2 regions of the Effusibacillus consociatus genome follow, and region 1 is predicted to be linked to the other one. Evidence: a T-box and tRNA genes for the amino acid it is inferred to sense, from the RefSeq annotation. Region 1 holds a T-box; the other holds one or more tRNA genes.
The links. The T-box of region 1 lies ahead of pheS (phenylalanine--tRNA ligase subunit alpha). A T-box ahead of a tRNA ligase gene usually reads a tRNA of that ligase, here a tRNA-Phe.

Region 1 (9,574 bases):
CATCCGCCGCATTTCGGTAGGCTCGAACCTTGAAAAAATCCTCCTCCGTCAATTCCAACAATGTCGCGATTTGACTCAATCGATAGGCTATCTGTCCGTTGTTCACGTTGGCACCTCCTAGAGGATACGGTGCCCAAGAACCCCAAAAATACTAAATAACAGACTGCCGGAATTCCAGCAGTCTGTATAAATGTTTCTAGAAACGATTGTCAAACAACAACCGGCTCAGCCCGGTGTCCAACAACGTGGAAGCAACCTGAGAATTCTTGATTGCTGTTTGTATTGCAGGGGCTGGAAGGTAGGAACCCAGATTCACGGCCACAATCAGGATCAGCACCCCGACAATCAGACCGGCCAATAACCCCGACACCCGATTAATAAAGGAAAGGCCGGGCAGGGAAACAACAAGGTCAATCATCCGTCCGGCGATTCGGGTCATCAGTAAACCGGTTATAAAAACCAGTCCAAACGCAATTACTCCGTATCCGCTTTGAATCACATTTTGGGCAAGAGCGGTTCCCAGATTCGCAAGTCCCGCCTCCGTGGAAGAAGGTACACTGCTTTTTCCCAATACGGCTTGAAGCCATGTTGCCATGGTGGGACTGTATGTTTTTGCTGCCCAATAGGCGACAAACATCCCGACGAAATTGACCACCTGCATGACGAATCCGGTTCGGTAGCCATTCCAAATAAAATAGAGAAGGATCCCTGTCAATAGAATGTCCGTAACTGTCACAGTTCAAATCTCCCTTGGGGCCGTTCCTGTGAACGTTCCAACAGCTTTAGCAATTCTTCGTATTCCTGCCGCAACCGCAAATATTCGTCCGCGATATTGACAGCAGCCAGCACCGCCAGGCGATTCAGATCCAGGCGGGGATTGCTTTTGGCGATTTCTCGCATCTTATCATCTACAAGGCCGGCTACCAACCTCATGTGTTCGACAGAAGCTTTGCCGCGAAGTTGGTATTCATGCCCGTATATATCTACTCGAATTCGATTGTTTTCCTCTTTCTGCAAGGGACTCGCCCCCTTTATAACAGTCTCTATACTTTTCGTTTCAGAAAGAGTAAAATCCTGCATCAGGCGCGAAGTTCCGCTTGGAATCCTGTTTCCAGAGATTCTACAACTTTATTGTGCCGAACCTGTACTTCTTCATCCGTAAGAGTTCTGTCTTCCGCTCGATACACGATGGAGAATGCAACTGATTTCTTGCCAGATTCCACCTGTTCGCCTTGATATACATCAAATAAACGGACTTCCTCCAACAGATCGCCCGCTGCTTCCCGAATTGCGAGTTCCAAAGAACCTGCCGGAACATCAAGCGGCACAACGACTGCCAAATCTCTTTCAATCGCAGGGAATTTCGGAAGCGCGCGGAATTCGATTTTGGGTTCAACTGCTTTTTCCAGAGCCGCCAGATTCAATTCGAAGTAAAACGTTTCTTTCAAATCCCACGCTTCTTCCGCACTTGGATGAAGCGAGCCCACATAGCCTATCATTATCCCTTTGGCCTCAATCGAAGCGGTACGACCCGGATGCATGCCAGGAACAGTTACCGGCTGATAACGTGCGTCTGGAATGCCAAGGTTCCGAAGAAGCGATTCCACAATCCCCTTTACCGTGTAAAAATCGACCTTTCGAGCCTTCTCCCCAATTGCCAAAGGTCCGAAATTTCCGGTAAAGATCCCTGTCACCTTGACATCCTCGCTGGGCAGCTCGGTGACCGGCAATTCTTTGGTTACAAACACTTTGCCGATCTCGAACAAAGCCAGATCCAGATTCTTGCGATTCAGATTGTACTGGACCACTTCCACAAGACTCGGCAGAATTGTTGTTCTGAGAACCTTGCGTTCATCTGACATCGGAAGCGCAAGAGGAAGCTGTTTCCGCAGCGGGGAGTCTTCTTCCAACCCGAGCGGTTCCATCCATGTTGGATTCGTAAAGCTGTAAGTCAACACTTCGAACAGCCCCATCCCCGTCAGAAGCTCCCGGATCGTCCGGCGCAGACGCTGCTGGGAAGTGAGTCCACCTTGAGACAGGACTCCCTCCGGCATCGTGGTGCCGATCTTGTCATACCCATGCAAGCGCGCCACTTCTTCAATCAAATCAATTTCTCGGGTGATATCAGGTCGACGGGTGGGGACCACAACTGAAATTGTGTCATTGTCCACACGGCTCGTTTCAAATCCCAGCTTGCGCAGAAGTACCTCAATTGTATCATCCGACAGACTTGTTCCCAACACCTGATTGGTCCGACTCACACGAAGCTGGAGATGCAATGGTTCCGCCTGTTGTTGAACCAGTTCCGCAGCGGTTCCGACAAGTTCTCCCCCGCCAAGTTCCGCAATCAGAGCTGCCGCCCGTTTCAAAGCGGGACGCATCACCGCCGGATCGATTCCCTTCTCAAAACGCATCTGTGCTTCTGAACGGAGCCCTAATTTCTTGCCTGTTTGGCGAGTTGTGCCCGCCTCAAAACAGGCTGATTCCAACACAATATCGGTGGTGGTATCGCGAACCTCCGAGTTCTCCCCGCCCATAACGCCCGCGAGTCCCACTGCTCGCTTCGGATCTGCGATCACCAGCATGGAAGGATCAAGGGAACGCTCTTGTCCATCCAGAGTCACGAGATTTTCGTTCTCCTTGGCCTGCCGCACCACAATGGTCGACTCGTTAATTTCGGACAGATCGAAAGCATGCAGCGGTTGACCGTACTCAAACATCACATAGTTGGTGACATCCACAATATTGTTGATCGGTCTGACTCCAACCGCAAGCAATCGCATCTGCAGCCACAGCGGAGACGGTTTGACTTGGATGCCTTTTACAACTTGAGCCGCATATTGCGTGCAGTTGGGAGATTCGATTCGAACTTTCACCGGAGATTCGACAGAACCGGTTTGCTTTGTACTTGGCTCCTCTACAAACTTTGGTTTTTTTCCGAGAATAGCCGCCACTTCGTAAGCGACTCCCCGATAGTTCAAACAATCCGCACGATTCGGGGTTAACTCAAGCTCCATTACCACATCGTCCAAGCCGAGCACCCGCAGCATCGATTCGCCAACCGGTGTATCTTCCGGAAGGATATACAACCCTTCGGTTTGTTCCTTTGGAAGAAGCTTGATATCCATTCCCAATTCGCTGGCGGAGCAGAGCATGCCTTGCGATTCAACGTCACGCAGCTTCGCTCGCTTAATCTTTACGCCACCGGGCAGCTCTGCTCCCACAACAGCACAAGCGACTTTTTGACCTGGCTTCACGTTCGGGGCGCCGCACACGATTTGCAGTTTTTCCGGTCCACCCACATCAACTGTGCACACTCTCAGGCGATCGGCGTTTGGATGTTGTTCCGTATGCAATACATGTCCTACGACAACATCTTTAATTCCTTTGTTCAGGGGCTCGATCACTTCAACCGGAATTCCGTGGTTTGTCAGCAGATCGGCCAATTTTTCCGGGGTCATGTCAGCTCCCAAATCGATATATTCCTGCAACCATTTGTATGAGATTTTCATAAATCAACACCCTCTCCCTAGCCGCGGTTCATGAATTGCTTCAAGAAGCGAACGTCATTTACATAGAAATGGCGAATATCGTCCACTCCGTACTTCAGCATCGCGATCCGTTCGATGCCCATCCCGAAAGCAAATCCTGTATATTCTTCGGAATCGTAACCGGACATCTCCAGCACTCGAGGGTGCACCATTCCCGCTCCCAGGATCTCAATCCACCCCGTGTGCTTGCAGATTCTGCAGCCGTCGCCATGACACGCATAGCAGCTTACATCCACCTCCGTACTCGGTTCGGTGAACGGGAAGTAGCTGGGACGCAGACGAATTTGCTGTCCCTGTCCAAACATTTGACGGGCGAACGTCAACAGAATTCCTTTTAAATCACTCATCCGGATATTCCGGTCAACCACGAGTCCTTCCACCTGCGTAAAGACGTGTGAATGGGTGGCATCATCATCGTCACGACGGTAGACGCGACCGGGACAAATGATTCGGACCGGCACCGTTCCTTTTTTCGCTTCAAGAGTCCGTACTTGAACGGGGGAAGTATGTGTACGCATCAAAATTTCTTCCGTCAAATAGAAAGTATCCTGCATGTCTCGAGCAGGGTGATTTTTCGGCAGATTGAGAGCTTCAAAGTTGTAATAATCTGTTTCCACTTCCGGACCTTCGGCGACTTCGAAACCAAGTCCGATAAAAATATTTTCGATCTCCTGAATCACTCGGGTAAGCGGATGGATTACGCCTGCGGGAAATGTTCTTCCCGGCAGTGTAACGTCGATCGTTTCCGATTGAAGCTTCTGCTCCAACGCAGCGCGGCGAAACTCGGTTTCTTTCTCTTCGTACGCCTGTTCCAGTGCCTCTCGCACTTCGTTGACCAGCTGCCCGATAATGGGGCGCTCTTCCGCAGATACCTGGCCCATTCCGCGCATGATGGAGGTTAGTTCCCCTTTTTTGCCAAGATACTGCACTTTCCAATCAATCAGCTCATTTTGTTGTACTCGTTGTGCGAGATCAGCCAATGCTTTCTCGCGAAGTTCCTGTAGCTGTTCTTTCATTCGAATCCTCCCCATCGATTTCATAAAGAAAACCTTTCGTCCAAAAAGGGACGAAAGGTTGTAAATTCCGTGGTACCACCCTAATTAAGCAGACGCCGCCCAACCAAAGAATGGCGCCATTCTGCTTCACTTCGTTACGATAACGGGACATTCCCGGCCTACCCTACTCGAATATCCTTCTCACTCGGATTCGTTCAGGCGGCAGCTTCAGAGTGAACTTCCGCACAGTGTGTCCTGAAGATGCTTGCAGTCTACGGCATCTTCTCCCTGGAAGGCACTTGCTGTCCGTACTCTCTCCTGCATTGCTGTTCGTTTTTGGAATTTCAGTACTTAGTATAGTACAGTGAATAGAGGAACGCAAGAAGGTATCAAATAATGCAGGGTATGCTGCACTACCCCCGCTCCCGACCCGGCAGAAACTTCGCATGGAAAAAGATTTCCACTCCTGCTACCAGCAGCCCCGTAATGACTGCAAATGTCCACGTAACCCGCATGCCCGGCAATATAAAATTGCCTAGGTAGGTGATCACAGCCGCCATGAGAAAATCGGAAAACACGGCCACAATATGATTGGAGATGGTCGGAATCACACGATCCGCCACAAAGCCAACTATTGTAATAACCGTTCCCAATAGTACCGCATGAAAGAGGTTCATTACTCCATATAAAGGAAAAAACAAACCAATAAATAAAACTGCCGCAACTGTGCCCAACCATTTGATCAGAAATGAAGTGATGAGTCCATACCGCACAGAAGACACCTCCTATGCGGTAGAATGCCCGGATTATTTCACATTTACCCAAATTCCTGCAAATAAGGTGAGGACGAATGCCATAAAGAAGGTGATCATAATAACTCTTTTGGGAAAAATTCTCGGGAACAAAAACAGATTCCGAATATCGATCATCTGCCCGATTACCAGGAAGCCAAGTACACCGCCGTTCGTTGTCAACCCGGCGAGAGAGCGTGCCACAAACCCGTCAGCAGCCGAACACAGCGAGAATAGTATTGCAAGTCCCATCATCGCAAGTACCGAAAATACTGGATGTTCCCCGACCGGAGCGAGCGCGGATGAAGGCACAAATGTTTGCAGCAACGCGGCTACCGTTGCACTTAGAACTACAAATCCCATAATCTCGAAAAACTCTGCAATTGCATGCTGAATGACCGAACCGGTCACCTGTTTGATGGAACGTTTGGCAGGCATTGTTCCGGTAGAAGCCAATTCCAACACCGTTAATTCCTCCGGCCGAAGGGGCGTTTGAATTGCCTTTCGGGATTCAAGTAAAAGAAGCACCCAACCGATCGATACAGCAACCCCAAAAGCCGCAGCCGTTCGCGCCCACATCATGGTCGGATTCATTCCAAACGCCACAAAGGTGGCCAACATTGTCATCGGATTTACAACAGGTGCCGCCAGTACAAATGACATAGCCGCTGAAACGGGAACCCCTTTTCGCATCAGACTGCGGGCCATCGGAATCGTCCCACAATCACATACCGGGACAAGAAATCCGAGAAAAGAAGAAGCTACTACAGCAAGCCCTTTATTCTTCGGCAGCATTCGAAGCATCCGTTCACGAGACACAAATTCCTGGATCAGCGATGACAGTATCACTCCCAACAGAACAAACGGCAGCGACTCCAGGACAATCGACAGAAAAATAGTCTGAGCTGCTTGCCACATCGTCAGTTCCCCCCTGAAATGCCGGTCTTCCCAAACGGATAAAGGTACGGCTCTTTCGGCTCATCGATGATTTTGATCTCATGGGCCTCGAGCACCGGTTTGTCCTCATAACCATAGTACCAGCTGACCGGCGGAACCTGATCGATCTCCGGAGACTTTCGCGTGGACAGAGTCGCATCAATCTGGATCCATGTATCATTCTTATATTTTGACGCTCCTTCCACCTCCACGGTCACCCCAACAGGCAGTGTGTCGGCAGCACAATGCACCATTACGTAACGCATAATCACCATCCGATTCTCCGGCCATCCGTCCGGATGGTATACGAACCCCGTATACTTGTATCTTTGATTGAAATAGTTCTCTGGTACAATCAAAATATTATTCATCACTTCATACATCGAAACTTCTGAACCCGTTTCGGGTTTCGCCGGAAGCGAAGCACCCTCCACCTTCACTTTCGGCACACTTGCCAAATCAACGGTTTTCGCATTGGCCGGTTTGGCGTACATCCCACTGCTTAACATGGAAGTGCCGAGCGATTGTGTAGGGACCGCCATCCCCAGTACCACCGGCAGTATCAGTACAGCCCATATTTTTTGCACACGATGGTCATGGTCGTGATCGTGACCGCAATTCTCACCATGCTCATGACAGCACTCATCTCCAACACATCGCATTGTCAGAAACGCGTAAGCGGTCATCATAATCAGCACCCCAACCGTAACAGCCAGCAAGACCATCATATGAGGAGCAACCAGCTTTCGGATTTCCCCCGTCCAGAACAATTTCAGAAGAAGTGCCGTGAACCCCGACAAGATAATCCCCTGTATGAATCGGCCTGCATCCACTCTCATTTTGTGTATCATTTACCTATACCTCCAAATGATGCTTCTCTTATCATTCAACAGAAAAAAGTGGAATCCTTTCATACGGACATCAAAAAACCTGTGGAAACTGAATCCACAGGCGTCATTCTTTCGTTTTTCTTTGTCGTAAAGTCTCGTACAAGATTATACTTGAGGCAATTGCAGCATTTAACGATTCTGCCTTACCAGGCATCGGAAGAGAAATCCATTTGTCGATTTGTTGTCGAATTTCCCCGGAAATACCATGCGCCTCCGAACCGATGACAATCGCAGTTCCCCCTGTCAAATCAACCGCATAAAGCTCTTCTTCCGCACCAGTCGAAGCGCCGATTACAGTCACATCATGCTGACGCAGCAACGGGAACAGTTCCCTCAGAGAAACTTCAATCACGGGCAGGTGGAAAAGTGACCCCATCGTAGCGCGAATTACTTTTGGATTGTAGAGATCGACACTGCCTGAACCAACGAATACTCCGGCCGCCCCCACCGCATCCGCGGAACGGATCATAGTGCCCAGATTCCCGGGATCCTGAATGTTGTCCAACACGAGATACAGAGGATTGGTTTTGCTCGCAATCAGTCCTTCCTTGTTATGTTGATACTGCCGGCCAATTGCGATGACTCCTTGCGGGGTTTTTGTATCTGCTACATGTTCAAGAACCGCCTGATTTACTTCAATCAACTCAATACCGAGTGAATGGGTGCCATTGACGATCCGATCCAATCGTCCTGTGGGAATCAAATCATCAAGAACCAGAATGGTTTCAAGTGGAGCCTGCGACTCAAGAGCGTCCTCCACAAGCCGAATACCTTCTATAAAAAACAGGTTGGTCTGATCCCGATACTTTTTCTGTTTTAACGCGGCCCAATCTTTTACCCGACTGTTACGGGTCGATGTGATGCGTTCCAATTCCACTCCACCTTTCTAAAAGCGTGCCCGGGCACGACTGTGCTCATGAAATTCTAAGCTTGTTCTTCCAGTTCCTGAAGATCATCATTCTTCCCAATTACAACAAGAACATCCCCTTGTTTAATCCTGTCCTGTGCCATGGGGGAAATATTGATTTTGTCTCCAGTTTTGATTGCCATCACCGTGCAGCCGAATTTTTTGCGGATATCCGATTCGGCCAATGTCTTTCCGACCATTTTCTCATTCGCTACAATTTCCACCATGCTGTATTCCGGGGATAACTCGATATAATCGAGGATATTTGGCGAGATCAGGTTGTGGGCCACTCGCACGCCCATGTCCCGTTCCGGATACACCACTTTATCCGCCCCAATTTTGGACAGTACTTTACCGTGCAATTCATTTTGGGCTTTCACAACGATTTGCTTCACACCTTGTTCCTTCAGGATCAAGGTCGTCAGAATGGAAGACTGAATATCTGCCCCAATTGCCACAACGACAACATCGAAGTTTCGGATTCCCAATGCTTTTAGGGCGTTCTCATCGGTTGAATCGGCTGTAACCGCATGTGTCACATAGTCCACCGCATCATGGATGCGATCTTCATTGGAATCAATCCCCAATACTTCATATCCCATTTCATACAGTTCTCTCGCAACGCTGGTACCAAATCGCCCCATACCTATGATCGCATATTGTTTCATTGAATAAACCTCCTCAGCCCACAAACAATTTTTCTTCCGGGTATTTGATTAACGCTTTCTCGTGAGCACGAACTGTCAATGCAAGCGCCAGTGTTACGGGTCCCACTCGTCCCGCAAACATGGTAAGTATAAGAATAAGCCTTCCAACGGGAGAAAGCTCGGGAGTCAAATTAGTCGACAACCCGACGGTTCCGAATGCCGATGTGGCTTCAAAAAGAAGTCGAATAAATTCTTTGTCTTCGGTTAATGTGAGTACAAATGTGACACCTATCAACAGGAGTGCTGCCATTACAGCCACAACGAACGCTTTATAAATGGTTCTCGGGTCGATTCGTTTTCGGAAAGCCACTGTGCTGTCTTTACCCGTAATTACGCTGACTACATAGAGCAGGATCACAATTGTAGTAACTGTTTTAATCCCGCCGCCGGTTGAACCGGGGGATGCCCCCACAAACATTAACAGAATCGTCCAAAGCAAGGAAGCGTCGGAAACGGATCCGTAATCGATTGTCGCGTATCCGGCAGTTCTTGCAGTAGTAGAAGCAAACATGGAAGCCAGAATCTTTCCCTCCCAGTCCAGTGCCCCTAGCGTTTTGGGATTGTTCATTTCCAGCAGAAAGTATCCAATCGTTCCGACAAGTAATAAAGAACTCGTCATGATCAGGACCAATTTTGTATGAAGTGATAACCGTTCCGGTTTCGGCGCCTTCCAAAGGTCAACCATAACCGTAAATCCGAGCCCGCCAAGGATAATCAACAACATCACTACAAAATTGACAGTCGGATCATCGACAAATCCGGTAAGACTTCTAAAATCCCCGAACAAATCAAAACCA
Region 2 (14,248 bases), on a different contig from region 1:
AAAAAGCTGCAGAATCTCGGACTCCTGTCCGGGGGAGAGCGGGCTTTAACCGCTATGGCGCTTCTGTTCTCGATTTTACACGTGAAGCCCGTTCCTTTCTGCGTGCTGGACGAGGTGGAGGCCGCATTGGACGAAGCCAATGTCAGCCGATTTGCAGAATATATGCGTGAATTTTCTTCGCAGACTCAGTTTATTTGTATCACCCACCGGAAAGGAACGATGGAAAACGCAGACGTTCTTTACGGTGTAACTATGCAGGAATCAGGTATCTCGAAGCTTGTCTCAGTAAAGCTGGTCGAGCAGGAAGAAGTTCAAACGGCCTAAAAGAGAGAGGATTTGATAGTGTGGAGCAGGCGTCGAATGCAAAACGAATTGTCCCGTGGATTTTTTACATCATTTTCTTCGGTGTTTTAAACGAGACGGTTTTTAACGTGTCGACCCCGAATATTGCGGCTCAATTTAACCTGCTTCCTGCCGGAGTAAGCTGGGTAATCACAATTTTCATCATTTTTTTCGGAATGGGTTCCGTGATCTACGGGAAGCTTTCTGACATTTACAGTATCAAGAAGCTGATTGTAGTGGGGATTTTGATCTATAATATCGGATCCATTCTTGGCTTTGTCTTTCAATCTTCATATCCGTTGGTCATTGTATGCCGAGCGATCCAGGGGGCAGGCGCTTCAGCGATTCCTGCGCTGGTAATGGTTGTTGTGGCCCGGTATTTTTCACCTGAAGAAAGAGGGAAATTATTCGGAATTCTTACTTCGACCGTTTCGTTCAGCATAGGGATAGGGCCTGTTCTTGGAGGGTTCATTGCAGAGACTTTTCATTGGTCGTATCTTTTTTTAATCCCATTGTTTACTCTGGTTGCGATTCCCTCTTTCAGAAAATGGCTTCCGGAGCAAGAAGCCGGCCAAGGAAAGCTGGATGTACTGGGGACCTTTTTGCTCGGTATCGGGATTTCATCCCTGGTTTTATACTTAACAGAAGCTGATCTGCCTTATTTATTGATTAGCGTGGTTCTCATAGTGTGGTTTGTCATTCATATCCGGCGTTCCCCCCACCCGTTTGTGGACCCGGATCTTTTTGCCAATCGATTGTACAGTAATGGGTTGGTTATTGGGTTTATTATTTTTTCTACGGTGTTTGGAATTCTGTTTATTATTCCGTTGATGCTCAATAAGGTCTATCATTTAGACCCCGATGCGATTGGCCTCGTGATGTTTCCGGGAGCTATAAGCGGTGTTATCTTTGGAACTGTGGGCGGGAATTTAACTGCCAAAAAGGGCAGCCACTTTGTCGTTTACATTGGATTGGCTCTGATCATATCCAGTATGCTGTGTTTTTCCACTCTGATCGGATTTCCGATATGGCTCATTGGGGCGTGTCTTTTGCTGATGTATATCGGATTTTCGTTTATGCAGACTGCTCTGGCGGAGAGTATTACCAGTATTATGCCTGTAGAGCGCATGGGAGTGGGGATGGGGTTTTATAACCTGACTGCTTTTATTTCCGGTGCTGTTGGAACGGCACTTATCGCAAGGTTAATGAATCTGTCGGCGCTAAACGTTCGAATAAATCCTTTTGTTGCCGATCCATTGGGCCATGTGTACAGCAATTTGTTTATCCTTTTTGGTTTCATTCTTTTGGTTGGCGGATGCTTGTATTTTTGGAGCTTTGGAAGAGCCGGCAGGTATCAGCGCGGAGATCAGCCGGTTGGATAAAGACATCTTGGTAAGACTAAGGAAAACACAAGAGGAGGAGACTCATGTGAAACGTTCCTTAGTCTGGACAATTTTGGTAACGGTTCTGGTGTGCTTCCCGTTCCCGATATCGGTGCAAAATTCAAGTTACGCGGCAACCCAAGCCCAACCACCCTACGCCAAATGGGGACGCTTGGCGATGGCGGAGACAATGAAAAAATACCCCGGCGCATCGATTGTTGATTATCTCCATGTGGGGAGATCCAAGAAGTCGCCCACCACGTCCGAGGAAACTTTCAAACTCTGGCTGCGTAAAGGAACACGTGAATGGGGTGTATATGTGAGGATATTGTTTGAGACTTCCACGGAACGGTTGATTTCGATTACGTTTGAGGAGACAACGCGTTCATAAGAAAGGATGTTGATGCAGTATCCCCAAATCTGCCCTGTTCTTCTGCTCCAAATCGGATATAATGAAGTTGATAAGATGCTGACCACAGCGGATCTGAGCCAATCGGGTCCGCTTCAAATTGCAATCGATAAGGCAGGGATTCGGAATGGGATTTTTCAGCAAGTTTAAAGAGGGATTGGCAAAAACACGCGACTCGTTTCTGGACAAAGTAGGAGCGGTCTTCACCCGTCGAAAGATTGACGAAGAATTCTACGAAGAGTTGGAAGAACAATTGATTATGGCCGATGTCGGTGTCAACACCGCAATGTCCTTACTGGAACAACTTCGCGCGGAAGTGAAGAAACGCAAGATTGAGAATGCGGAAGAGTTGAAGCCGATTTTGCAGGAAAAATTGGTCGAATTGATGGGCACCGAAACGTCTGCTCTGAATATGAACCCTGCCGGTATGACAGTGATTATGATTGTTGGGGTGAACGGCGTAGGGAAAACCACGACGATCGGGAAGCTGGCTCACAAGCTGAAGAACGAAGGGAAGAAAGTGATTCTGGCAGCGGGGGATACGTTCCGGGCCGGAGCAATCGAACAGCTTGAAGTTTGGGGGCAGCGTGTGGGTGCAGATGTAATTAAGCATCAGGCGGGGTCTGACCCGGCGGCCGTGGTGTATGACGGGGTTCAAGCCGCCAAGTCAAGGAAAGCGGATGTACTGATCGTCGATACGGCCGGACGACTGCACAACAAGACGAACTTGATGGATGAGTTAAATAAAGTGTATCGGGTGTTAAAACGGGAAATTCCGGACGCTCCGCATGAAGTCCTGCTGGTCCTTGACGCAACGACCGGTCAGAACGCTTTGCAGCAAGCCAAAATCTTCGGGGAAGCGACCGGCGTAACGGGGCTGGTGTTAACGAAGCTTGACGGGACGGCAAAGGGCGGAATCGTGATTGCGATTCGGGATCAAATGGAGATTCCTGTAAAGTTCGTCGGGCTTGGCGAAAAAATGGACGATCTGCAGGAGTTTGATCCGCAGCAGTTTGTGGCAGCAATATTTGAGTCCCAATAAAATCGACCACGAAAGTGACGAAAAGCGTTGCAGCATAATCCGAGTCCTTTCGTGGGGACCCAAAAGACATCCGAAGTACCAAGTCGTGCTTTGAGAATGGGGACCCGAAAATCTTCAGCTTAAGTCTCGCCATGTTACGGGGACCCCGATAAGTACTATGGGGGACCAGAAACGCAAGATCTTCGAGAACGTATGCTTGACATGCTTTTTGGAATCCGGTATTATGTGTTTTGTGCTGTAAAGGTTTCCATCTTGACAGGCGGAAGGCGTGGTACCATGCTTGAAAAAACAACACGCATGAACCTGTTGTACGATTTCTACGGAGTATTGCTGACCGAAAAGCAGCGTACTTTTATGGAACTGTATTATTATGATGATCTCTCGCTCGCGGAAATCGCCGAGCAGTACAATGTCTCCAGACAGGCGGTGCACGACAATATCCGCCGCTCAGAGACCCAGTTGGAAGAATATGAGGAGAAGCTTCGGCTTCTTGAACGATATGAACATCGAACCCGATTGTGTAAGGAATTGATGGAGAAGATCTCAAGTCTCCCCTTGGAAGAGCCGGACAAGATTGAATGGATCAGGCTCGTCCAACAGATCTCCCGGGACGGGGAAAGTGAACCCGGAGGGGAGAGCCTGACCGCCGGGATATAGAACGATAGTAACCATAGGCAAGAGAGAGGAGGTTGTCCATGGCGATCTTTGAAGGGCTGTCCACAAGGCTGCAGGAGACGTTCCAGCGGCTGCGCGGAAAAGGCAAACTTACGGAAGATGACGTTAAAGAAGCCATGCGGGAAGTGCGCTTGGCGCTTTTGGAGGCGGACGTTAACTTTAAAGTCGTGAAGGAGTTTGTTGAAAAGGTTCGCGAGCGTGCTGTGGGTCAGGAAGTCTTGCAAAGCTTGACCCCCGGCCAGCAAGTCATCAAGATTGTAAACGATGAATTGACCGAACTGATGGGGGGCACCCAGAGCCGCATCGCACTGGCAAGCAAACCTCCCACGGTCATTATGATGGTCGGTCTGCAAGGTGCGGGTAAGACAACCACCACAGGTAAACTTGCAAACCTTCTGAAGAAGCAAAACCGCTACCCTTTGCTCGCGGCGTGTGATATTTATCGCCCGGCTGCAATTAAACAGCTGCAGGTGCTTGGCGAGCAGGTGAAAACTCAGGTTTTCTCCATGGGAGATCAAGTCAGCCCTGTTGATATTGCGAAAAATGCGGTTGAGCATGCCAAAATGCATGGTTTCGATTATGTATTGATCGACACCGCGGGTCGTCTCCACATTGATGAGGCCCTGATGGATGAACTGAAGAAGATTAAAGAAGCTGTGAACCCTGACGAGATTCTGCTTGTAGTAGACGCCATGACCGGCCAAGACGCGGTGAATGTGGCGGAAAACTTCCATCAGCAGCTTGGCATCACCGGGACAATCCTTACCAAGCTGGACGGGGATACCCGGGGCGGTGCGGCACTGTCGATTCGGTCGGTTACCGGTACACCGGTTAAGTTTGCCGGGATGGGCGAGAAGCTTGACGCGCTTGAACCTTTCCACCCTGACCGGATGGCATCTCGCATCTTGGGAATGGGGGATGTATTGAGTCTGATCGAAAAAGCACAGGCAAACGTCGATCAGGAAAAGGCTCAGGAAGTGGGCAAGAAGCTGATGAGCGGTGAATTCACTCTGGAAGATTTCCTGGATCAAATGCAGCAAATTAAGAAAATGGGTCCTTTGCAGGACTTGCTGCGCATGATTCCGGGGCTTGGCAATGATAAGGCGCTCCAGAATGTGAACATTGACGACAAACAAATTGCTCGGGTCGAGGCGATTATTTGCTCGATGACTCCGAAGGAGCGTCAGGATCCCAAGGTCATGAATGCCAGCCGTCGCCGTCGGATTGCGACGGGGAGCGGAACTTCCGTGCAAGAAGTGAACCGTTTGTTAAATCAGTTTGCAGACATGCAAAAAATGATGAAACAGCTTCCCGGCTTAGCCAAGAAAATGGGCAAGAAGAAAGGGAAAAAAGGGTTTGGCGGATTCAAGTTCCCATTTTAAAAGCAATTCATTTATCGGTTATTCTTCATTCCCTTTTTGGGCATGAATTGATATAATACTAAAGTTGACTTTGACTAGGAGGTGAATTTACAATGGCAGTAAAAATTCGTCTGAAGCGCATGGGTGCTAAAAAAGCTCCTTTTTACCGTGTGGTTGTAGCTGATTCCCGTTCTCCGCGTGACGGTCGTTTCATCGAGGAGATTGGTACTTATAATCCTGTAACTCAACCGGCTCAGATTCAAATCGACGAAGAAAAAGCGATCAAGTGGTTGCAAACCGGTGCACAACCGTCTGACACTGTTCGTAACTTGTTCAGCAAGACAGGCATCTTAAAGAAAGTTCACGAGATGAAGTAAGTCCATTCCATTCCTGGAGGGCTGACCAATGAAAAACTTGGTTGAACTCATCGCGAAAGCACTCGTGGATCACCCCGAGGAAGTTCGGGTCACAGAGACCGTAAAGGATCATTCTGTGGTCTATCAATTGAACGTTGCTCCGGGTGATGCCGGAAAGATTATTGGAAAACAAGGACGAATTGCGAAGGCGATTCGGACAGTGGTGGCTGCGGCTGCTTTACAGGAAGACAAGCGGGTGACCGTGGATATTATGTAAAAAGGGTCGGAAATCTTCTGGGTTCCCGGCCCTGATTCTTGCTCCATCAAGTGAAGCCCAACCGTTCCAGCGTAATGGGGACGCGAAGAGTATTAATACAAGTCATTATTTTGCCTTTTTTGTTCGCTTTCATTGCATGGATCTTGTGTTTCTTGATCTCTATACTTTCGTGGGTCGGACATTTCTGTTTTGAGAAAAATCGACCGGCTTCCTTATAAAGGGCCATTTTTGGGATTTCCGCCGGATTTCTCTGGTTTTTCTTAACGACTTTTGAAATGGTGACCGGAAAGAAGCTGCTGCCAAAATGAATACACTGAGGTATCTAAGGATGTGAATCATGTGAAGGAACGGCTAATACGGGTTGGTTCTCTCGTAAATACTCAGGGAATACGGGGCGAGGTGCGTGTGATCAGCCATACCGATTTTCCTGAAAAGCGGTTTGTGAAAGGAGCGAAGCTGATCCTGGTTCACCCGAACTTTCCCGAGCTCGAATTGACAGTCGAATCGACCCGCCAACACAAGAACTTTTATTTATTGAAGTTTGTTGGACATCCTTCGATCAATGATGTGGAAAAATACAAAGGCGGAGTATTGAAGATCCGCGAATCGGATCTGACTCCGTTACCGGAAGGCAGCCATTACATTCATCAATTGGTCGGGTGTCGGGTCGTTACAGTTGAAGGAGAGGAACTTGGGGAATTGGTGGAGGTCCTGCAGCCGGGAGCGAATGATGTGTACGTGGTGAAGCCTCCAAAAGGAAAAGAGATTCTGCTGCCGGCGATCCCTGATTGCATTAAAGAAGTAGATGTGGACAACAAATTGATTCGCGTTCATCTTATGGAAGGTTTGATCGATTGATGAAGATCGATATCGTGACTTTATTTCCGGAGATGTTTACCGGAGTACTCTCGGAAAGCATTGTTGGAAGAGCTCGTGCGGCGGGTGCCGTTGAAATTGGAGTTACCGATTTTCGAAAGTTCTCAACAAACAAACATAACACTGTTGATGATACACCCTACGGCGGTGGGGGCGGCATGGTTTTAAAGCCGGATCCGATTTTTGATGCGGTCGAATCATTATTTGACCCTTCGCAGGCGAAACCTCGGATTATTCTTACATGTCCGCAAGGCGTTCCGTATACGCAGGAATTGGTTTTGGATCTGGCAAAGGAACAGCATTTGATCCTGATATGCGGACATTATGAAGGGTACGATGATAGAATCAGACAGCATTTAATCACCGATGAGATTTCGATCGGTGATTATGTACTAACCGGGGGAGAGATTCCTGCCATGGCAATCGTCGATTCGGTTGTTCGTTTACTGCCTGGAGTTTTGGGCAATGACACATCGGCGGAACTGGATTCTTTCCGAAACGGATTGTTGGAGTACCCGCATTATACCCGTCCTTATGAATACCGGGGATGGAAGGTTCCGGACGTTTTACTTTCCGGTCACCATGAAAAAATCGAGCAGTGGCGTCGGCGGGAGTCCCTGCGGCGCACCTATCTGCGTCGTCCGGATCTGCTCGAAAAGGCCGAATTGACGGAGCAAGATCGGCAATGGCTAAAGGAAATAGCTTACGAAGAGCAGGGGTCTTCTCCGCGGACATCATGAGCTGTATCCCTAGACTGTCCTTGGAGAAGACCCCAATCTAGAGTATGCTGGAGGTTCCAGTTTGGTTCGTCGATACTTCACCGCTGGGAGAATCGCTTCCAGAAAAAACATTTGAAATTCCGTCGAAAGCTTGGTATATTTAATAGCGTGCTTCTTGTCCCGAGAAAAAAATAGTTTTGGCGCGTTGGAGAAGCGGCTTAACTCACCGCCCTTTCAAGGCGGCATTCACGGGTTCGAATCCCGTACGCGTCACCATATTGGAGGCTTAGCTCAGCTGGGAGAGCATCTGCCTTACAAGCAGAGGGTCGGCGGTTCGATCCCGTCAGCCTCCACCATTTTGGACAAAGGAAGGCCGACTAAATTCGGCGAGGTCCATGTCGGTCGACGAAAACGCCTCGTCCTGAGGCATCGTCGACACTAGGTCATCCGTGACCGTCGCAACGTCGGCACGATAACGTCCTGTTATCGCGGGGTGGAGCAGTTGGCAGCTCGTCGGGCTCATAACCCGAAGGTCGCAGGTTCAAGTCCTGTCCCCGCAACCATACGGCTCGGTAGCTCAGTCGGTAGAGCAGAGGACTGAAAATCCTCGTGTCGGCGGTTCGATTCCGTCCCGAGCCACCACAAAGACAAGTAAAGAAGTACGAAAAGCGCTGTAGTCGCCTTGCTCGTTCGGGTTTTTCGTTTTGTCGGTGCACCTTATGGGTGCACATTTTTATTTGTTGACCTTGTATATCATCCGCAAAATTTTTTAATAGACAACAACCTGTGCTATACTATATGGATATAATGGTGAAATGGATTGTGCAGCATATTTTAATTAGGAGGAGAATATGCCGACTATCAAGGATGTTGCTCAAAAGGCGGGAGTAACGGTAACCACCGTTTCCCGGGTTTTAAACAATCGGGGATATATCAGTGAAGCCACCAGACAAAAAGTGTATCAAGCGATGGAAGAATTGCACTATCAGCCGAATGAAATCGCCCGTTCCCTTCATCGGAGAAAGTCCAATATTATTGGGGTGATCATTCCCACGGTGGCCCATCCTTTCTTTGGGGAGCTTACCAATTTCATAGAATTTTATGCATATCAGCAAGGGTACAAGATCATGGTTTGCAATTCTCATTTAAATCGGGACAAAGAAAAAGAATACATTGACATGTTGAAAAGAAATCAAGTTGATGGGATCATCATGGGAAGTCACACCTTGGATGTCGAAGAGTATCACAATTTGCGCTATCCCATAGTTACCTTCGACCGAAAAATAGGGGATTTTCCCTATATTGCATCCAATAATTATCAGGGGGGGACATTGGCGACCAATCTTTTAATCAGCAAGGGTTGTAAAAAAATCGCTCATATTTGCGGTAATTTAACGCTTGACTTATTGGCAAACCAAAGAAGTGAAGCCTTCCAGGAGATCACGAATCAGCATGGAATTGAGTCCGTTACTGTTCAAACGAACATGGACGTTTTCGATGACGATCAATACGAGAGTATTTTAAATCAATTATTTAGTGAACATGGCGATATTGATGGGGTATTTGCGACAAGTGACATCATTGCCGCCTATGCGCTAAAAGTCTGCCGTTTATTCAAAAAAGAAGTTCCTCATGACATTAAAATTGTAGGTTACGATGATGTAAAGCTGGCTTCCATTTTTGTACCGCAGCTGACCACCATTCGACAACCGTTGGAGGATATGGCGGCATTGGCGGTGGAAGTAATCGTGAAACAGATTAACGGGGAAAATACTTCATTGGAGAATGTGTTTCCTGTAAAACTCATGGAACGGCAAACCACGTGAGTGGTTTTTTTAAAAAACTATATGTCAATCGGTTGACATATGTTAATCGATTGACATATACTTGTATTGAATTTTCATTCTTTTTTAAAGTGAACAATAAAAGGGGGAAACAAACTTGAAGAAATTGAGAGTTCTATCGACGGCAGTCTTGTCCCTTGCGTTTCTGTTATCGGGATGTGGACCATCTTCCCAACAAGGTCAGAGTTCCGCAACAAACGAGAATGGGCCGGTCAAAATCACTTTATTGAATACAAAAGGTGAAATCGAAGCCCAAATGGAAGCGGTTGCAAAAGTTTTTAACCAGCAAAACCCTGGAATTAACTTGCAAGTCATTCCTGCTGCGGCGGGACAGTCTCCTTTTGAGAAGGTATCCGCAATGTATGCTTCTGGCAACGCGCCAACCATTTCCATGGTGGATCCTAGCGACGTCAAGAAATTTAAGGATAAGGCTCTGGATCTTTCCGGAGAAAAATGGGTCAAGGATGCGGTTGATGGAAGTCTGGATGCAGCCAAAGATGATGGGAAAATTCTCGGTTTTCCGTTTGCGGTGGAAGGATATGGGCTTATCTATAACAAACAAGTCTTGGATAAGGCTGTTGGAGGAAATTTTGATCCTTCTTCCATCAAAACAAGAAGTGACTTGGAAGCATTACTCAAGAAAATTCAAGCAACGGGAGTTGCCTCAAATCTTCAATCACCAATGGATTGGTCATTGGCCGCACACTTCCTGCCGATTGCTTATTCCGCACAATCGAAAAACCCTCAGGATATTGATAAGTTCTTGGAAGGTTTGAAAGGCGGAAAAGAGGATCTGTCTAAAAACCAAGTGTTTAGTGGATTAATGGATACGTTTGATTTATTGAAGGAAAACAATATCAGCAAAAAAGATCCGTTGTCAGGCACTTATGAACAAGGTCCTGAAATGGTGGGAAAAGGAAAAGTCGGACTTTGGTTTATGGGGAACTGGGCATGGCCTCAAATCAAGGGATTTGATACTGCGAGCGGAAACTACGGATTTTTGCCGGTTCCAGTGAGCAATAATGCGAACGACTATGGAAACTCACAAATTCCTGCAGGTGTGACCAAACGTCTGATTGTGGATAAGCAGCAGAGTTCTCTCGAACAGCAAGCCGCTGCGAAGAAATTCTTGGAATGGCTGGTTTATAACAATAGCGGTCAGGATTTCCTGGTAAACCAAGCAAATATTATTCCTGCATTTAAAAATATTACGCTGCAGCCTCAGGATCCATTGGCTAAATCCATCGTGCAATACATGAACAAGAAAGCAACGATGCAAGCCATGACGACTCTGCCACCGGATCACTGGTCTCAATTGGGAGCTTCGATGCAAAAATATCTTTCCGGCAAAATCGATAAAGCCGGGTTGATCAATGAAATCCAAGCATACTGGAAGAACGTGAAATAACCTCGTCTCCGGGATGGGTAAAATAACGGATAGTCTCTATCCGTTATTTTACATCCAGGGGATGAAAGAAGGAGGAAGTTATGAAGGAAAACGGATGGAAATTACAGCTGATTTTTTCAGGACCGACGTTATTCATCTTTTTTACCGTCCTTATCGTACCGTTTCTATATGGAATTTATCTCACGTTTACGAACTGGGACGGGGTGTCCGCGACCCATTCGTTTGTCGGCTGGAAAAATTATATGTCGGTCTTTCAAGACTCGAATTTTTGGACCTCTATGTTTCTCACAGTCAAGTATGTGGTTTTAACGGTTGTTTTGATTAATGTGGTCGCTTTTTTTCTCGCTTATGCATTGACAAGCGGAGTCAAAGGGCAAAGTTTTTTTCGGGCCGGCTTTTTTATCCCCAACTTGATCGGAGGAATTATTTTAGGCTTTTTATGGCAGTTCATTTTTTCCAATGTGTTGGTCTATATCGGTCAACATTTTCCGGTTGGCATATTCTCCACTTCCTGGCTGGCAGACCCTGACAAAGCGTTTTGGACCTTGGTGATTGTGACCGTTTGGCAATATTCCGGTTATATGATGGTCATTTATATCGCAGGGCTCATGAACATTCCCAAAGATTTATTGGAAGCAGCCAGTATCGATGGAGCAAACGGATTTGTCCGCTTAATCAAAATTGTCCTTCCCCTTCTGCTTCCTTCGATTATCGTTTGCGTATTTCTGTCTTTGCAAAGAGGTTTTATGGTCTATGATTTGAATCTTTCCCTGACCCATGGCGGACCTTATAAAAGCACCCAATTGGTTTCCATGTATGTGTATCAGAAAGCCTTCCTGTCTCAACAATACGGCACGGGGCAATCGGAAGCTTTTATCTTATTCCTTGTCGTTGCGGCAGTAACCTTGTTCCAAGTCTATTTCAGCAAGAAACAGGAGGTTGAAGCCTAATGAATTCAGACAAAGGACCCATCGTGCTTGGGCGGATGTCCTGGGAGAGTGCGAAAAGAAGAAGCGTAAGGATTCTGGACAAAAGTCCCTTTCGTCCCGTGAGATTTATTGTTCTATGTATTGTGTTCTGCTTATATGTCTTTCCGTTTCTGCTGGTGCTGCTGAACTCTTTTAAAGAAAAAACAGCTGTGATCTCGAATCCCGTTGCGCTCCCTCAACAATGGAGTCTGTCCAATTATTTGGATGCGATGGAGAAAATGGATTTTCTGCACAGCTTTTTTAACTCGCTGATCATCACCGTGTTGAGCGTGGGTTTGATCACCATTTTATCCGCCATGACGGCTTACATCTTCGTAAGAAGAAAAAGCAAATGGAACAAGTTTTTCTTTTTTCTCATGGTTGCTGCGATGATTATTCCGTTTCAAGCGATCATGATTCCTTTGGTTAAAATCTATGGATCAGTTGGCTTATTAAACAGTAAATGGGCTTTAATCTATATGTATATCGGATTTGGGTCGTCTTTGGCCGTCTTTATCTATCACGGGCTGATTAAAAGCATACCGGTTGAGCTGGAAGAAGCCGCAATGATTGACGGATGTACAAGGATACAAATATTTTTCAAAATTGTTTGGCCGTTGTTGAAACCAACGACGATGACAATAGTGATTTTAAATGTTTTATGGATCTGGAATGACTTTTTGCTGCCTTCTTTGGTCCTGATTTCTCCCGAGCAAAGAACGCTTCCCTTATCGACATTTTACTTCTTCGGCACCTATTCCGTAGATTACGGGCTCTTAATGGCAGGATTGGTAGTAACCATTATTCCTGTCATGATCGTTTACTTCTTTACTCAAAAACATATTATCGCCGGTGTCATGCAGGGATCTATTAAGTAAATATTTACCAGAGAGGATGCAAAAAACATTGACACGTCATTTGGATTATGTTAGAGAAGCGGAACAACGAGTTATGGACTCAGCGAATCATTTGCCCGACGATATTCATAGATTAGCCTACCACATTATGGCCCCGGCAAATTGGATCAATGATCCAAACGGATTGGTCCAATATAAAGGGGAATATCATGTATTCTACCAGCATCATCCGGATAGTCCGAAATGGGGGCCGATGCACTGGGGGCATGTAAAAAGCAAGGATCTCGTTCATTGGGAACGGCTCTCAATCGCTTTAGCTCCCAGCGAAGCCTATGATCGGGACGGTTGTTTTTCAGGAAGTGCGGTCGTGGATGACCATGGGGTTCTGACTCTCATTTACACCGGTAATATATGGATGAAAGAAGATCAAAGCGAATTAAAGCAATATCAGTGTGCTGCCACCAGCACAGATGGCGTAACATTCGTAAAAGATCCGGCAAATCCTGTCATTGCCGAGCCACCTTTTGACTGCTGCGGGCATATTCGGGATCCGAAGGTTTGGAAGCATGAAGATCAGTGGTATATGATTCTCGGCACCAGAGAAGGGAATCATGGCAAAGTGGTTCTCTACCGATCGAAAGATCTTCGCAGTTGGAATTATATAGGCATTGCAGCTGAGAGTGACGGAACACTGGGATATATGTGGGAATGTCCGGATCTATTCCGATTGAACGGAAAAGATGTTCTGGTTTTTTCACCCCAAGGGATTGAACCGCAGGGAGATAAATACAACAATCTTCACCAGACAGGATATTTGGTAGGAAATTTAGACTATCAAACCGGAAAATTTCAGCATGGCGGATTCGAAGAGTTGGATAAAGGGTTTGACTTCTACGCAGCCCAAACCTTTCATGATGAGCAGGGGCGGCGAATTCTGATCGCATGGATGGATATGTGGGAATCTTATATGCCTACCCAAACCAAGGGATGGGGTGGTGCCCTGACAATCCCCCGTTTGCTTGAGTTGACTCCGGAAAATAAGCTGCTGATGAAACCCGTTCCGGAGTTGGAATTGCTGCGCAAAGAGCATGATCATGCCCAGTCGATTGAAGTTACTCCGCTTCAATCTGATTATCTCAGTCATATTAAAGGAGATTGCCTGGAGATTGTTGCCGAATTTTCGTTAGCTGCTTGTGATGCTTCGGAGTTTGGCATTAAAGTTCGCTGTTCCGAGGATTATACGGAAGAAACTGTAATTCGTTTTGATGTGAACGATTCGGCAGTTATTTTTGACCGGACCCGTTCGGGGATAGGTGAAGAAGGCATTCGTCGGGCATTCCTCGACGTATCCGGCAAGAAATCCATTAAATTCCATTTGTTTGTGGACCGCTCTTCCGTGGAATTGTTTGTCAATGATGGCGAGTTGGCCATGACGGGCAGAATCTATCCGAATTCATCGAGTAATAAGGTTGATATTTTTGCCGAGGGCGGATGTGTTCAAGTTCTTTCTTGGAACTCGTGGAAATTAAAAGATATATGGATAGAGGCTCGGAAATGATCTGAGTTGAATTGGAAATTTATTGTATTTCGGGCGTCTTTAGCTGGAAAATTGGTTGTTTACACACTGATAGGATCTTCATTCTCTAAAAGTGACCATGCCAAACGTAGCTCAATGGTTTTTTCAAAAGAACTACGTTTGGCAATCGTTAGTTTCGTTGCTTACGCCCAGAAG

Region 2: it has a tRNA-Phe gene. The T-box ahead of pheS (phenylalanine--tRNA ligase subunit alpha) is inferred to sense a tRNA for this amino acid. The anticodon was not compared.

What each region holds. Positions count from the first base shown of each region.
Region 1 covers NZ_JBHSHC010000034.1:4,491-14,064, reverse strand. Annotated here, with positions in the region: gene ACFO8Q_RS06090 (hypothetical protein) at 1-106, opposite strand, end outside; gene ACFO8Q_RS06085 (CvpA family protein) at 197-736, opposite strand; gene zapA (cell division protein ZapA) at 733-1,017, opposite strand; gene pheT (phenylalanine--tRNA ligase subunit beta) at 1,080-3,512, opposite strand; gene pheS (phenylalanine--tRNA ligase subunit alpha) at 3,530-4,567, opposite strand; T-box leader at 4,611-4,879, opposite strand; gene ACFO8Q_RS06065 (DUF2512 family protein) at 4,960-5,319, opposite strand; gene ACFO8Q_RS06060 (permease) at 5,353-6,255, opposite strand; gene ACFO8Q_RS06055 (TIGR03943 family putative permease subunit) at 6,258-7,124, opposite strand; gene ACFO8Q_RS06050 (TrmH family RNA methyltransferase) at 7,228-8,034, opposite strand; gene ACFO8Q_RS06045 (potassium channel family protein) at 8,088-8,738, opposite strand; gene ACFO8Q_RS06040 (TrkH family potassium uptake protein) at 8,752-9,574, opposite strand, start outside.
Region 2 covers NZ_JBHSHC010000143.1:3,985-18,232, forward strand. Annotated here, with positions in the region: gene smc (chromosome segregation protein SMC) at 1-324, shown strand, start outside; gene ACFO8Q_RS20750 (MFS transporter) at 345-1,724, shown strand; gene ACFO8Q_RS20755 (YqzG/YhdC family protein) at 1,771-2,115, shown strand; gene ACFO8Q_RS20760 (hypothetical protein) at 2,128-2,283, shown strand; gene ftsY (signal recognition particle-docking protein FtsY) at 2,261-3,175, shown strand; gene ACFO8Q_RS20770 (putative DNA-binding protein) at 3,452-3,832, shown strand; gene ffh (signal recognition particle protein) at 3,871-5,232, shown strand; gene rpsP (30S ribosomal protein S16) at 5,325-5,588, shown strand; gene ACFO8Q_RS20785 (KH domain-containing protein) at 5,617-5,844, shown strand; gene ACFO8Q_RS20790 (Mpo1-like protein) at 5,919-6,062, shown strand; gene rimM (ribosome maturation factor RimM) at 6,184-6,702, shown strand; gene trmD (tRNA (guanosine(37)-N1)-methyltransferase TrmD) at 6,702-7,460, shown strand; tRNA gene ACFO8Q_RS20805 (tRNA-Glu) at 7,639-7,715, shown strand; tRNA gene ACFO8Q_RS20810 (tRNA-Val) at 7,720-7,795, shown strand; tRNA gene ACFO8Q_RS20815 (tRNA-Met) at 7,927-8,002, shown strand; tRNA gene ACFO8Q_RS20820 (tRNA-Phe) at 8,006-8,081, shown strand; gene ACFO8Q_RS20825 (LacI family DNA-binding transcriptional regulator) at 8,291-9,265, shown strand; gene ACFO8Q_RS20830 (ABC transporter substrate-binding protein) at 9,381-10,691, shown strand; gene ACFO8Q_RS20835 (carbohydrate ABC transporter permease) at 10,772-11,641, shown strand; gene ACFO8Q_RS20840 (carbohydrate ABC transporter permease) at 11,641-12,537, shown strand; gene ACFO8Q_RS20845 (glycoside hydrolase family 32 protein) at 12,611-14,074, shown strand.